One region of the Priestia sp. TRN 1309 genome, then DNA from elsewhere that is predicted to be linked to it. Evidence: riboswitches for the same ligand, from Rfam matches in the RefSeq annotation. Region 1 holds a riboswitch; each other region holds the start of a gene.
What was found. Region 1 has a riboswitch for thiamine pyrophosphate ahead of thiT (energy-coupled thiamine transporter ThiT). Riboswitches for the same ligand answer to the same signal wherever they lie in the genome.

Region 2: another riboswitch for thiamine pyrophosphate. It lies ahead of tenA (thiaminase II); the one in region 1 lies ahead of thiT (energy-coupled thiamine transporter ThiT).
Region 3: another riboswitch for thiamine pyrophosphate. It lies ahead of thiM (hydroxyethylthiazole kinase); the one in region 1 lies ahead of thiT (energy-coupled thiamine transporter ThiT).
Region 4: another riboswitch for thiamine pyrophosphate. It lies ahead of ACRPLQ_RS24030 (thiamine phosphate synthase); the one in region 1 lies ahead of thiT (energy-coupled thiamine transporter ThiT).

What each region holds. Positions count from the first base shown of each region.
Region 1 covers NZ_JBOZGM010000002.1:541,340-545,052, reverse strand. Annotated here, with positions in the region: gene ACRPLQ_RS10090 (ethanolamine ammonia-lyase reactivating factor EutA) at 1-1,325, opposite strand, end outside; gene thiT (energy-coupled thiamine transporter ThiT) at 1,482-2,090, opposite strand; TPP riboswitch at 2,123-2,223, opposite strand; lysine riboswitch at 2,398-2,582, shown strand; gene ACRPLQ_RS10080 (amino acid permease) at 2,685-3,713, shown strand, end outside.
Region 2 covers NZ_JBOZGM010000002.1:934,983-938,695, forward strand. Annotated here, with positions in the region: gene ACRPLQ_RS12080 (TspO/MBR family protein) at 266-1,012, opposite strand; TPP riboswitch at 1,239-1,337, shown strand; gene tenA (thiaminase II) at 1,433-2,122, shown strand; gene ACRPLQ_RS12090 (aldehyde dehydrogenase) at 2,150-3,550, opposite strand; gene ACRPLQ_RS12095 (ArsR/SmtB family transcription factor) at 3,564-3,713, opposite strand, start outside.
Region 3 covers NZ_JBOZGM010000002.1:919,283-922,995, forward strand. Annotated here, with positions in the region: gene ACRPLQ_RS11995 (pyridoxamine 5'-phosphate oxidase family protein) at 1-331, shown strand, start outside; gene thiE (thiamine phosphate synthase) at 359-1,003, opposite strand; gene thiM (hydroxyethylthiazole kinase) at 1,017-1,823, opposite strand; TPP riboswitch at 1,899-2,007, opposite strand; gene ACRPLQ_RS12010 (MFS transporter) at 2,184-3,401, opposite strand; gene ACRPLQ_RS12015 (TetR/AcrR family transcriptional regulator) at 3,498-3,713, opposite strand, start outside.
Region 4 covers NZ_JBOZGM010000008.1:72,330-76,042, forward strand. Annotated here, with positions in the region: gene ACRPLQ_RS24010 (amino acid ABC transporter substrate-binding protein) at 1-574, opposite strand, end outside; gene ACRPLQ_RS24015 (fluoride efflux transporter FluC) at 916-1,314, shown strand; gene crcB (fluoride efflux transporter CrcB) at 1,315-1,701, shown strand; gene ACRPLQ_RS24025 (hypothetical protein) at 1,753-1,968, shown strand; TPP riboswitch at 2,127-2,228, shown strand; gene ACRPLQ_RS24030 (thiamine phosphate synthase) at 2,350-2,973, shown strand; gene thiO (glycine oxidase ThiO) at 2,957-3,713, shown strand, end outside.

The DNA of each region.
Region 1 (3,713 bases):
ATTTGATCTAAACAAATAATTTCTAATTCGTTCTCCTGTTTGGCTAGTGCTTGTCCTAAAGCTTTAGCAATATCCTGCTCGCATAAAACAACGAGGCACTTAGCTCCTTTAAAACAAGCACCAAATTCAGCGCTTATTACTTTTGCTAATTCTTGCAGCATTATATAGCTGCAGTAAGGGAAATGAGATAAAGCAATAGCAACGGGAGGATCTTCTGCGCTGAAAATAGTTGAAGCCTGCATGCATGACGCTCGAGCTCTTTCTTGAAACAGCTGCGGATTCCACTCCTCCTCTGGCTGTACAGGTATTTCTATAATCGGAATGTTTTTCAGCGGCAGTTTTTTAGACTTAATGTATACGGTTGATCCGCTAACTTCTGTATTTTGCATGCCAGCCCCAATGACAGTAGCGCGCGTTGTTTCAGCGGCTTGAGATACGTGTATGGATTGAAACTGATACGCTAGCAGAGGACCAATGTCTCCATGTACAGCCACTTCCCTCACTGTTTTCGGCTTTTGCTTCTCCATCATTGCTCCTACCCCTCCTGAAATCATAATTGTTTCTGGTTGGATAGAAGATCTTGTATGAGGAGAAACGAGCAGCGAAGAGGTTTGAATTAGTGCTCTTACATAATTCACGGTTTCTTCAGCTAGTAATTGACAGATAGACGAGAGTTTTTCAAATGTTGCTTTTTCACCTTCTCGCAGTATTAAAGAATTATTTTTTAAAAATTCAGTTAAATAAGGTGAAACGTAGGTAACAAAGCCGTCTGAATTCAGCCGAATTAATCTTCCACCTACATGCAGCGTAAACGTTTCGATCACTTTTCCGTTTTGACATAAAGCGATGTTAGCGGTGCCTCCTCCTACATCAATATTGGCAATTACTGCATTTGTTTCAGCGGAATGTTGGATTGCTCCTGATCCTTTTGCCGCCAATATTCCTTCCAAGTCAGCACCGGCTGTTGCAACAACAAAATCTCCAGCATGTTCGGCTAGATAGTGAACGATAGTTTCTGCATTTTGCTTTCTAGCAGTTTCTCCTGTGATGATCACAGCGCCCGCCTCCACTTGATCTAAGGAGATTTCTGCATTCTTGTACTCTTGTTCTAGTAGTACCGTTAATCGTTGAACATCGATTTCAACCTCGTTTAGCATAGGTGTGGTATAGATAGAACTTGCATACGTTACTTGACGATCAATAATTTGACAGCCTGGCAGCGTAAACTGATTTTGTTGATTTGCTATTAACAGCTTGCTTACAATCAGTTTTGTTGTACTTGTTCCAATATCTAAACCTATGCTCGTGATCCATTTCTGTAGCATGCTATCAATCCTTTATCTCGTTTGAATATGTTGACTATCATAAAACAGTTTTTTGAATATTTCACTAACTATGTTATCAAACCTGACACACTTTTGTGTAAAGAAAGGTGACAAATGACAAAAAAGACTAAATCTTGGTAGATTTAGTCTTTTTTCTTATGATGAATGTGATTTAGTTACAATCATTCTTGATGCCGATGGAATTAACAATGAAAGAATGACTAAGCAGGCTATTAGTGACCCTACCATTGAAATACCGTTCATTGAAAAAGAATACCACAGAGCGGACATACCTTTTGGTGCGTACGATCCCCAGAAAATAATACCAGCAATAAAGTGCCAGAAATAACGTGCGAAGCTTCCGATAATAAGGGATAAAACAATCAAAACAAAAGCTTTTGATCTGTTATTGGTAGCTAAATTTGTTTTAATAGATTGTGAAAAAATACCTCCAAAACCTATAAAAGCAAAAGCCACAATATATTCAATAAATGTTTGTAGCGCTGTTAAAATATAAGCCGTTCCTGTCGCTAACTGCAAAAGCCCCCATAATAGACCAGATAGAGCCCCGCCTTTTACTCCCCAGCGAAAGCACATAATAAAAATGGGCACCATGGAGAACGAAATACTTACAGCCGTTGCAATCTTAATGGAAGGCAAAAGGTCAAGTAGAAGTGCCAATGCTGCAAAAATAGCTATTTCAATTTTAGCCTGTAAAGGTAATGCTTTATTCACGTTTCTCACTCCTGTTTTTGAATCATTCATATCAAACGGTTTACACAGGAGTAAGCAAATATATGCTACTATTCCCACATTCCTACGCTAGCGTTAACTAACAGGTTCTAAGGGTCTGAACATTTCGTTCACTCTCAGCACGGCGGCTCCCCCTGTGGTACGTTTGGATATTTATGTAGTATAAAGACAATGTTTATTATATCATATGTAACAAAATAGATTCGAGAGATTTCAAAGATGTTTCTATTTTCTGAATCTATTTTTTATAATGACAATCGTTTTAGTATTTGTTATACTTCTTTTATGTCAATTGAATATAAAAAACCCTCATCCTAATCGATGAGGTAGAGGTCGCAGTTTTTAATAGTAAAGTAACGGAAATGCAGAGAACATTGAGGATGTTGCTTGAAAGGAAAAATTGCCGAAGTTTAGATCACTTCTCGGTTGATTTAAGCTGGGGCTGTCTCCGAACAGGAACAGAACTGTCACATCATGCGAGTGATGTGAAGAGCTATCTTCACGGAAGGTTGACGCGGTTTTCAGATTTAAAAGCGCGCACATATACTGCGGGCTTTTTTTATGTTATCCCGTCTCTTTCCGTACATTCGAAAGGAGTATTTATCTATGCAAGAGCAGCAAGAATTAAAACGTGGGTTGAAATCTCGCCACTTAACGATGATTTCATTAGGAGGAGCCATCGGAACCGGCTTATTCCTAGCAAGTGGTGGAGCAATTCACACAGCAGGACCTGGGGGAGCGCTTTTAGCTTACGCTATTATTGGCGTAATGGTTTACTTTTTGATGACCAGTCTAGCAGAGCTCGCAGCTTATATGCCTGAAGCTGGTTCATTTAGTACGTATGCGTCTCGTTTTGTAGATCCATCCTTTGGTTTCGCTCTCGGCTGGAACTACTGGTATAACTGGGCTATTACGATTGCAGCTGAATTATCCGCTGGAGCCCTTATTATGAAATTTTGGTTCCCGAACTCTTCTTCTATTTTATGGAGTGCACTGTTTTTATTAATTATGTTTGGGCTTAACTACCTTTCTGTAAAAGGATTTGGTGAATCTGAATTTTGGTTTTCGTTAATTAAAGTAGTAACGGTTATTATCTTTTTAGTTATTGGTATTATGATGATTTTTGGTATCTTTAACAATGAAGCACCGGGTTTTAAAAACTTCACGCTTGGTGATGGACCGATTCACGGTGGATTCTTCACTGTACTAGGTATCTTTATGGCAGCTGGTTTTTCATTCCAAGGAACAGAGTTGCTTGGAGTCGCAGCTGGAGAAAGTGAAGATCCGGAAAAAACGGTTCCTCGCGCAGTTAAACAAGTCTTCTGGCGCATCTTGTTATTTTATATTTTAGCTATTTTTGTTATTGGAATGCTTATTCCATACACAGCGAATTCATTAGCAAGTGATGACGTGCGAGTAAGTCCGTTTACTTTAATATTCGAACGAGCAGGTCTGGCGTTTGCAGCATCAGCGATTAATGCCGTTATTTTAACAGCTGTTTTATCTGCTGGTAACTCAGGTATGTATGCTTCTACGCGTATGCTGTGGAACTTAGCGAAAGATGGAAAAGCACCAAGGTTCTTAGCAAAAGTGAATAAACGAGGCGTTCCAGTTAATGCCTTAATCGCAACGGCA
Region 2 (3,713 bases), 390 kb from region 1:
TTGCCTTTTTCGTTTATTTCTAAACATATAGGCTCCAAACATAAAGCCTAGCATACTATAATAGCGGAACTTCAATTTAAAAAGTTGAATTTTTCATTATGCACCGATGCAACATGGAGGTTACGCTTATGACATTTATTTTATCATTCGTACCAATTGTTGTTCCTTTTGGTATTTTAATTAGCTTAATTGCTTTTACAGCTGCTTTTTTACAATCAAAAGAGCATCATAAAAAGCTCTAGCTTACAAAAGCTAGAGCTTCTTTTTAAAAACGTCTATAGCGTTTAATCAGTCCCACAATAATAGCAATTGCTAATAAAACAATCGAGATGATAACAGTAATGACAATTGGCTGATTTCCACTTTGTTTCACCGCAATGGCAATATAAGCCCAAATAAAAACAAGCGGATAAACAGCGTCTCGGTTTTTTAATGTAAACATAATGCCCAGCGCAGCCCCTACCAGCAGCATAATAATCGTCCATGCTAATTCATTTAGGCCAAGCAAGTGCTGTATTCCATTTGCTTGAAATACGACAAATACATTAACAATAGTCGCAACAGAAATCCATCCAAGATAAAGCGAAATCGGCAGACGCATAAACCATGTCGTCATCCGAGAATGCTGAATAATGGAATATACAATCATTAATGTGCCTAAAATAAAGAGCATAACTAAAAGGGATAACTTATAGTAATCGTTTTGGAAAATAAAGATCCACGCACTATTTAACAAACAGTTTAGAAAAAACCAAATGCCGATACGTGCATATATTTCCTTTTGATCTTCTCTTGCAAAAAATTGGCGTATAACCCAAATGGTTAATAACAAATAAATAACGCCCCAGATAGCAAAGGCATAACCGGCTGGTGTAAACAACGTAGGAACTTGCGCAGAAGCCTCTGCCGTTGTTTTGCCTCCTATTGGAATCGCATTTGCTAAATAATTCACAAGAAGTGTAATAGCCAAGCCTACTGTATTTAATACAGCATACAAACGAAATTTTGCCATTTTGTTCTCTCCTTTCTTCTATTTATATGGGCATGTTTCGGAGACGAAAACGGCTCTTCCCTTCATTAATACCTCTTCTTCCCTAAAAATATGCATTTTTAAACAAAAATGATTAAAAATAGCTTCAAGAAGCTACCTCTTTAAGAGATAAAAACCGTTAGGGAACAATTTTCCGTAACGCTTTCTATTTTTCAGAATATATGGTAAGTTAAACATAGACTAATAGGAAGTCCACTAGGGGTGCCGACCGGCTGAGACAAGTTTTCTTGATCCCTTTGAACCTGATCTGGCTCATACCAGCGTAGGAAAGTGGCAATGTTCAGTTTTGTACTGTCATTTGCCACTCCGTTTATAAACGGAGTGTTTTTTATTTCCTTTATGTGCTTGTTTGTGACTTCCTCATATTAAAGGAGGATTTTGATGTCATTTTCATCTCAATTAAGACAAGAAGCAAACTATATTTACGAAGCCATTTTTAACCACCCTTTTATTAAAGGAATTGCTGAAGGAGACGTGCCAAAAGAGGCGCTTATTCACTACGTTTCTCAAGACTACGAATACTTAACAGCATTTGTCCGCATTTACGGCGCTGCTTTAACAAAATGCCGCACGCGTACCGAAATGGAAGCCTTTAATGCCGGCATTTCTACGGTATTACATAGTGAAGTACACCCTCATAATAATTTTTGTGAAGTAGCAGGCGTACGCTATGAAGACCTCCACACTGAGGCTCTTTCACCAACGGCCAGCCACTACATTAACCATATGACAAGCGTTGCGCATACAGGCAGCTTAGCGGAAATCATTGCCGTGCTTCTTCCATGTCCGTGGACGTACGTTGAAATTGGCCAGCGCATTACAGAACAAGTAAATCCATCTCCTTCTCATCCTTTTTATGAATGGATTCAGTTTTATAATAATGAAGAAATGAATGGCACAACACAATGGTTTTGTAACAAGCTTGATGAACTCGCCGAACAAGCGACTGAAGAAGAACGTAATCGTATGAAAGATCACTTTATCAAAAGCTGTGAGCTGGAGTATTTATTTTGGGAAATGGCGTATACACAAGAAAAATGGCCGCTTTCTCAGCTTTCACTTTCAAAATAACGAAAAAGCCTCCTATCAGGAGGCTTTTTATTTCAATAATTTTTTAATCATTTTCAAGTTTTGTTTCTCTGAAGGATAGCGGAATGACAAATCAAACTTGGTTGTTTGAGACAGCATGCTTTTAAAATGAGAAAATGTCTGAAAGCTGTCTTTTCCATGATATTGGCCCGTACCGCTTTCTCCAACTCCGCCAAAGGGTAAATATGGCGTAGCGATATGCATAAGCGTATCATTTATACAGCCTCCTCCAAATGAAAGACGCTCCGTTATGACATTTTGTACATTTGCACTTTCCGTAAACAAGTAAAGAGCTAACGGCTTAGCTTTTTCTTGAACTTTATGAATAACTTCGTCTAGCGTTTCGTATTCAATCATAGGAAGAATAGGCCCAAAAATTTCTTCTTGCATAACGTCTGATGTCCAGCTTACTTCACTTAACACCGTAGGTTCTATTGTGAGCGTACTTTTATTATACCCGCCTCCAACTATAGCGTTTCCGTCTTTTAAAAACTCAACTAGCCGAATAAAATGGCGCTCACTGACAATACGGCCGTAGCGCTCACTTTCAAGCGGATTACTACCGTAAAATTGATAAATCGCTTCGCGAAGTTTCTCCACTAGCTGCGCTTTTACCTTTTTATGCACGAGCAAATAATCGGGAGCAACGCACGTTTGGCCTGCATTCATTCCTTTGCCAAACATAATTCGCTTCGCTGCAAGATCTAGGTTTGCATCTTCATGTACAATGCACGGACTTTTTCCTCCTAGCTCCAGCGTGACGGGAATAAGCTGCTTTCCTGCTTCTTGCATAATAATTTTCCCTACATTTACACTTCCCGTAAAGAAAATATAATCGAGGGGCTGTTTTAAAAGCATGCTCGTCGTGTCTACAGCGCCTTCAATCACCGTCACAAATGCGGGATCAAAAGCCTCAGCTAGTAATTCTTGTATAACCCGAGATACGCTAGGCGTTAATTCAGAAGGCTTTATAATCGCCGTGTTTCCAGCGGCAATCGCTCCTACTAAAGGAGACAGCGCTAATTGAAACGGATAATTCCACGGAGCAATAATTAACGCGACTCCATACGGTTCAGGCACAATTTTCCCTTTAGAGCCCACGTGTGTTAAAGCGGTTTTTACTTTTTTAGGCTTCATCCATTTTACTAAATGCTTAAGCGTAAACCGAATTTCCTCTAGTAAAATCCCAATTTCCGACGTGTACGCCTCTACTTCAGATTTATTCAAGTCTTGTTTTAAAGCATCCATAATTCTCTGCTCGTTTTGTTTTACTGCGTCTCTGAGCTTATTCAGCGCTTGAATGCGGCTGCTGATGCTCTTTGTCTTTTGTGCATAGAAATACTGCTTTTGTGTAGAGACAATATGTTCAATGACCGTTTCATCTGTGATATAGAATTGCTCGTGGTTCATCTCTTTCATCTCCCTATAAACATTCAGCTTCAACTGTAGCAAGCAAGCTTTTTAATAGCTCAACTGCCTCGTTTAAAGCCAATGAATAATATCTCTGCGTTCCTTTTTGCTCAATTTGCACAAGCTTTTGATCACGTAAAATTTTTAAATGATGAGAAATTGC
Region 3 (3,713 bases), 380 kb from region 1:
CTATATGACATTTTTCAGCGATGAAGATGGTATCGCTCTTTACACACCAACAAATATCAATACACATAAGGCAGAAGAAATCGAAGCCAATCCGAACGTGCACGTACTATTGGGCTACAGCGGCGAAGGATATGGCGATCAATACTTAGAATTATCCGGGACAGCTGTTCTTCGTACTGGTGATCAATTAAAAGGACGTATATGGAACGATCACATGAAAGAATGGTTTGACGGTCCAAATGACCCTGAGTATGTTGTTCTGGAAATTACACCAAACGAAATTCGCTTTATGAATGAAGGCGAAGAAACTCCTCAAACCGTTCAGCTATAATAAAAAAGCGCACACTGTGCGCTTTTTTTATTTTCCTACAGCTTCTTTCAATTGAGCTGCTTTTTCTTTTGGAGACGCTGCTAAGCTAATCGCGGTAATAATAGAAACACCATCTGCACCTGCTTCTACTACTTGTTTGGCATTTTCAGGCGTGATGCCACCGATTCCTACAATTGGAAAGTCAATATTCTGGTTTCGCACTTCTTCAATTAATTTTGTACCTTGCACTGCTTTTGCGTCTTTTTTTGTAGAAGTAGGAAAAACAGGTCCCATTCCTACATAATCCGCCCCGTCTTTTATGGCTTGCTGCAGCTCTTGTATATTATGAACAGAGACGCCCACAATTCCTTTTCCTATTTTTTCTCGAACAATATGAGCTTTTTCATCTTCTTGTCCAATATGAACGCCATCCGCTTGTAAGCGGATCGCTAAGTCAAGATCATCATTCACAACAAAAGGAACGCTGTGCTGCTGACAAATTTGCTGAAGTTCTTTCGCCAGCTGATATTTCGCTTCTCCTTTTAGGGCACCCTCGCCTTTTTCACGAAATTGAAACACGGTAACGCCGCCTTCAATTGCTTCTTTTAATACTTCTTTCGGATCTTTTTTACAGTTATTACTGCCCATTATAAAATAAACTTGCAGCAGCTTTTTGATTTCTTCGTTTGTCATTTTCCGGCTCCTTTTAACGTTGATGTACTCTTGCATATGATTCAATATCCTGCCCAGATAAAAGATGAAGCTGGTTTAAGAGCTCAATTTGAAAGCTTCCCGGCCCTTCTTCACCTTTTTTCGCTGCGGCGATTTCACCTGCCACTCCGTAAAAACTTAAAGCAGCAACGCTTGCCTCGACATATTCTTTTTCTACAGCAGCGAAAGCTCCTATAATTGATGTCAACAGACATCCAGTCCCCGTCACTTTCGTAAATAACGGGTGACCGTTGTCTACTGTATACGTTGTGTTTCCATCCGTGATTACATCTTGTTTACCCGTAATAACAATCACTGTATCTAATTTGTTCGCCGCTTTCTCAGCAAGTTCAATGACGTCTCCTTGCCCTTCTAATGAATCAACGCCTTTAATGAGCCATGACTCGCCTACTACATTCGCAACTTCAGCAGCGTTACCGCGAATAACGGCAATATTTAATTCTTCTACAAGCTGACGTGCCACTTCTGTACGAAACGGTGTCGCTCCGGCTCCTACAGGATCGAAAATAACCGGCACGCCGTTTTCATTTGCTGATTTTCCTGCTATTCTCATCGCTTCTACTTCTTGAGCCGTCAGTGTACCCATATTTAAGACAAGCGCTCCGGCGATTCGAGCCATGTCAGCCACTTCTTCCTTCGCATAAGCCATAACAGGTGACGCTCCTAGGGCAAGCAGTCCATTTGCTGTAAAATTGGTTACCACAACATTCGTAATATTATGAACAAGCGGACTTGTATCTCTTACTTTTTCTAATTGAGCTGAAATTTTACTAATATCCATGTTCTCTCACTCTTTTCATTTAGTTTTAACACTGCAAAAAAAAGACAAAAAAGCACCTTGCATGCGCAAAGTGCTTTGGTATGTACTCACATTCCCTGCGCTGGCATTATCCAACAGGTTCAAATGGTCAACAGGCGCCCCTGTACTCTCAGCCTGCCCCGCGCAAGCTCCCATACTATTTATTACTACGTTTAAAGTTTACTATTAACTTTTTTTATTTGCAACCATTTCACTGTTTTGCCCATAAAATAAAGCTTCGCTATAGGCTGAGTGGTGTTGTAAATCTTACAGCTTTACTAAAAGCATCATTAAAAGACCTCCAGTAAACTACTGGAGGTCTTCTATCCCCTAAAAATTCTATCATTTCTCTTGAATCGCTTGATTTCTCACAGCTGTTTTTCGGTCCTTCCCTGCTCTTAAAGATAAAAGAAAACAAAGCAGCAGTACAAGTGCAGCTGATACGTACGGGTAATTAATGTTTATATCAAAAAGAAAGCCTGCTACAACAGGTCCAATAATATTACCAAGACTTGTATAAGCAGAATTTAGTCCGGCTACATACCCTTGGTCGTCTTGTGCCATCATCGACATTTGCGTGCTGATTGCCGGACGTAAAATATCTGTTGCTAAAAAGACGATAAATGTCACAACAATAATAAGCCAGTACGTGTGCACAAATAGTGTAAGTAAAATAAAAAGTCCCGTCATCATCAAGCAAAACGAAATCACTCTTTTTTCACCGAATTTATTTAAAATCCAGCCAAAAATCGTAACCTGCACAACAGCCCCTGCAATAGAGCCAAACGTAATAACAAACGCAATATCTTTTGGCGTAAAGCTAAATTTATGATCAACAAATAGTGAAAAGATCGTTTCATAATTGGATAATCCAAACGATGTCACAAAAACGATAATTAAACTTAAAAAATAAGGTTCTTTGTAGGAATTCATAAGCTGCAGTAGCAGCCGATCTTCTTTTGGATTCTCATTGTTTGAAACAGCATGACCTTGTACAGGACGAGACTCCGGCAAAACAAAAAGCGTAATCACTGCAGCCAAGCCTCCTGCTACTGCGGCCATGTAAAATGGCACGCGCATGCCGTATTCAGCTAAAAAGCCTCCAATACCGGGCCCGATAATAAATCCTGTTGTAATCGCTGCCGTCACATAGCCCATTCCTTTAGCGCGTTCTTTAGCAGACGTCACGTCCGCTGTATAGGCCATAACAGCAGGCATAATAAGCGCGGCTCCGACCCCACCTAGCATTCTGGATACAAATAATAAAAGAGGTGTACTCACTGAACCAAAGAACCATTCAGACAGGGCAAAAACAATCATTCCCGCTACAATAATTTTCTTTCTCCCTAACGAATCGGATAATCGCCCCGCTAAAGGCGAAAACAGAAATTGAGTTAGTGAAAACACCGCTACTAAAAGCCCCATCACGCTGCCGTTGATATGAAGCTCCGTCATATAGGTTGGCATAATTGGAATAACGAGACCGATTCCCGTAAAGATAATAAAAATATTTAGCATGAGCAGCAAAATCGCCGCTCGATTTCTTAACAATAATGACATATAAACCTCCTGATTACAAAAATACTGAACGTTCGGTCTATAAAAATACAAAATAATGAGGGATTACTCATTGCCGCAATAAGCATCCCCGCTTATTTAAGAAGACCTTGCTATAATTCCGTTTAAAAATACATCGATTGCTGAATGGTAAAGCTGCAGGGCATTTTCCGTACTCGTTTTTCGAGACATGCGGCTCATTCCAACAAACAACCCTTCTAAAATTACTGCAAGTTGCTCTGCATTTTTATGAGAAAACTCGCCTTCATCGATGCCCTGTTGCAAAAGTTCCCGGTTAAACTCCACGTGTCGTTT
Region 4 (3,713 bases), on a different contig from region 1:
TCATTAGTTCTACTGCTTGAGCAAAACCTTCAGCACTCGTAATGTTTGCACCATAAGATTGAGCCATGTCTTTGTAGTTACTTGTTAATGACTGTGCTGATTTTTTTCCTTTTAAATCTTTGAATGATTTGATATCTTTTTCGTCTTTACGAACAATTAATACGGCGCCTGACTGGATGTATGGGTCAGAGAAATCGTATTTCTTTTGACGATCTTCACGAATACCCACTTCATTAGCAATCATGTCAAAGCGTTTAGCATCTAATCCGGCAAACATGCCATCCCACTGTGTTTCTTTGAACTCAGCTTTTACGCCAAGACGTTTAGCTACTTCTTGAGCCAATTCTACATCAAACCCAGTTAGCTTTTGTTTGTCATCATGAAAAGTGAACGGAGGGTATGTACCTTCAGTTCCAATTGTTAATACGCCATCTTTTTTCACTTTATTATATAAATCCTCTTGTGAAGATTTATTGTCTCCATTGTTTGCTTCATTTTCTGAGCTAGAACCGCATGCGGCAAGCACAACTGTGAAAGCTAATAGTAGCGACAAAAGTGCAGCAAATTTCTTCATTTTCTAAACCCCCTAGTATTCTGATAGGAAATGATACTCTGTGATACTAAACAAGAACACAGCAAAAGTCAACAAAAAAAACTTATACGATTAATGTGACTTAAAATAAGGGAAATATACCTTCTATACACGGTTTGTCATAAGGATACAGAAAGATTTTAAAATTTGGATTAAGTGGATTTTTAAGGGATATTTGAGGAGTAAAAAGGAAGTTTCATGCGACGATTTTCTCTTTCATTTTTTCATGACTTTTGGTGCAATAAACATATAGTTAAATGTTAAGGTAGAAATAAATTCCTTATGGTACACTTAAAGAAGAATTTATGAAACGGAGCGATATGATGAAAGCCATAAACTTAATCTCAATTGCCTTTGGTGCTATCGCTGGTACATATGCGCGTTATTTGCTAAATCTTTCCTTATTATATACGGGCTATCCAATAGGAACGGTAATTGAAAACCTATTAGGAAGCTTCATACTAGGCCTATTAACAGGATTTTTTGCGTGGAAAAAGCCAAAAGAATGGATAAAGCTTGGACTAGGAGTTGGCGTGTGCGGCGGTTTTACAACGTATTCAACCTTTGCAGGAGACGTCATTTCTCTCACTCAGCACCATTTATTTTGGGGAGGCATTTATGTCATTGTCTCTTTAGTAGGTGGAATCCTTCTTGCTTTAGCAGGCTATCTATGCGGTGAAGCGGCAGGGAAAAATTTAGTGAAAGTACATGAGGTGAAGTAAATGAGCATAGTGAGCTTGGCACTTGGCGGGGCAGCTGGAGGAATATGCCGTTATCTTTTGGGTTTAAAAGTTACAAAAACAGTTTCAAACCCTCCTTTTCCAGTCTCAATGCTGTTTGTAAACTTGCTCGGTGCGTTTGGGCTTGGTCTTTTTTACGGTAGTTATTATGGAAAGGTTCCGAGTCATGCTTATGATGATTCAATATTTTTAATGATTGGCATTGGGTTTTTTGGTGCCTTTACCACTTTTTCAACGTTTAGTGTGGAAACCGTACAGTTAATTCGGGAAAAATCTTATCGGAAAATGTTGGCGTACGTGGGGATTTCAGCATTTGGAACAGTTGGTTTATTTACAGTCGGTTTACTGGCAGGAACGTTTTTATTATAAGTAAAGAGAACGTTTCTAGTAGGGAAAAACAAAAAGACGGAGAAGTAGAGAATGGATAGAAAAGCAGAAGTTTGGAAATACATTTTGTTGATTGTAGCTGTTGCAGGTCAGATCATTGGTTTTTTATTTTTATTTATAAATGTTGTGGCGGCATTTATTTTTTACGGTTTTTATATTCTAACTTTTATTATGTTACTCCTGCTGTTTATATGGGATCGGAAAAAGGAAAAAGACAAAGAAGAATTTGACGACTATACCGATTACTAACTATATAAAAAGCAGAATGATTCGGTGCGCCGGGCCTCTTAGTAAAGAAGCTTAAAAGATACATCTATAAAAGGAAGAGAGCCGTAAGAGCATAAAGAGATATTGTATTTACATCTAGTTGTGTTATAATTTTAAGTGCAAAAACAAAATCAATAAATAGCAATCACTAGGGGAGCTTTTTGAAGCTGAGACGGATGTATTTCGGACCCTTTGAACCTGATCTGGTTTGGACCAGCGTAGGGAAGTGGCGATCATGTTTACATAACGATGCATGCTAACCACTCTACGTTGTAGAGTGGTTTTTTGTATGTAATAAAGCCCTCTGCACAAGATGAAGTGATTGAAATTTCTCTTTATTCTGAATGGAAAGGTTTCGATCATGTGGATATTCCTAAATTTCATGTCATTACAACAGATAAGCAGCCAATCGAAGAGCTTCAAAAAATTTTAACGGCTATCGCGCCTTTTGCGGGCGCCATTCATATTAGAGAAAAAAAGAAAACGGCAAAGCAGATTCAATGTTTACTAGAAAGCCTACCATTTTGTCGCTCTAAAATTATTGTGAATGACCGAGTTGATGTAGCGCATGCTTTAAAAGCAAAAGGTGTACAGCTTGCCTATCATAGTTTAGACGTTTCGTTTGTTAGAGACGCATTTCCTTCTCTTATTGTTGGAAAGTCAGTTCACTCTGTGGAAGAGGCTTTAGAAGCTGAAAAAGATGGTGCTCACTACATTTTATACGGACATATTTATTCAACACATTCAAAAAAAGAATTAAAAAGTCGAGGGATAGCGGCACTAAAAGAAGTAGTAGACGCTGTGCAGATACCGGTTATTGCCATTGGAGGAATTACACCTGTAAATGCCAAAGAGGTACTTCAAACAGGAGCACACGGTATAGCCGTGATGTCTGGTGTCATGCTTGCGCAAGATCCCCTGAAAGCGATTAAACAATATTCTCATATATGGACATCTGGAGGTGGAGAAAATGAAGCAGCATTATGATGTACTGTTAATCGGAGGAGGTATAATCAGCTCTTCTATCGCTTATCATTTGTCAAAACAAGGAGCGTCAGTAGCTATTCTTGAACGCAATCAAGTTGGTTGTGAAGCTTCAAGTGCAGCCGCTGGTATTTTAGGTGCTCAAGCTGAAATTGATGAAGAAGGTCCTCTTTTAGACCTTGCTATTAAGAGCAGAAGCATGTTTCCTGAACTGGTGAAGGAACTAAAAGAAAAAACGGCTATCGACGTAGAGCTCATTCAAAAAGGCTTATTAAAAGTCGCTGTAACAGAAGAAGATGCACACGTATTAAAGAAAAAAGCCGCTCAGCACCACCGGTGGGACAAAGATGTAAGATGGATCGATGTAAAAGAAGCGCGTTTGTTAGAACCCGGGCTCTCTCCAGACATATACGGAGCCATTACAATACCGGGAGACGGCCAGCTAGCTCCGGCTAAGTTAACACAAGCTCTTGCTCATGGAGCCTTGTATCACGGAGCAGATGTATTCGAATACTGTGACGTTCACTCTCTTATTATGGAAAATGAAACAGTAAAAGGGGTACAGACGTCCAAAGGCTCTTTTTATGGAGAAAAAGTAGTGATTGCAGCAGGCTCATGGGCTAAACGCTTTATTTCTTCTGAACATTTAGGCGAGGTGTTTCCTGTAAAAGGAGAGTGTATTGCTCTGCAAAGTCATAAGCCCCTGCTTTCTAAAACGATTTTTTTAGATGAAGGTTTTTACT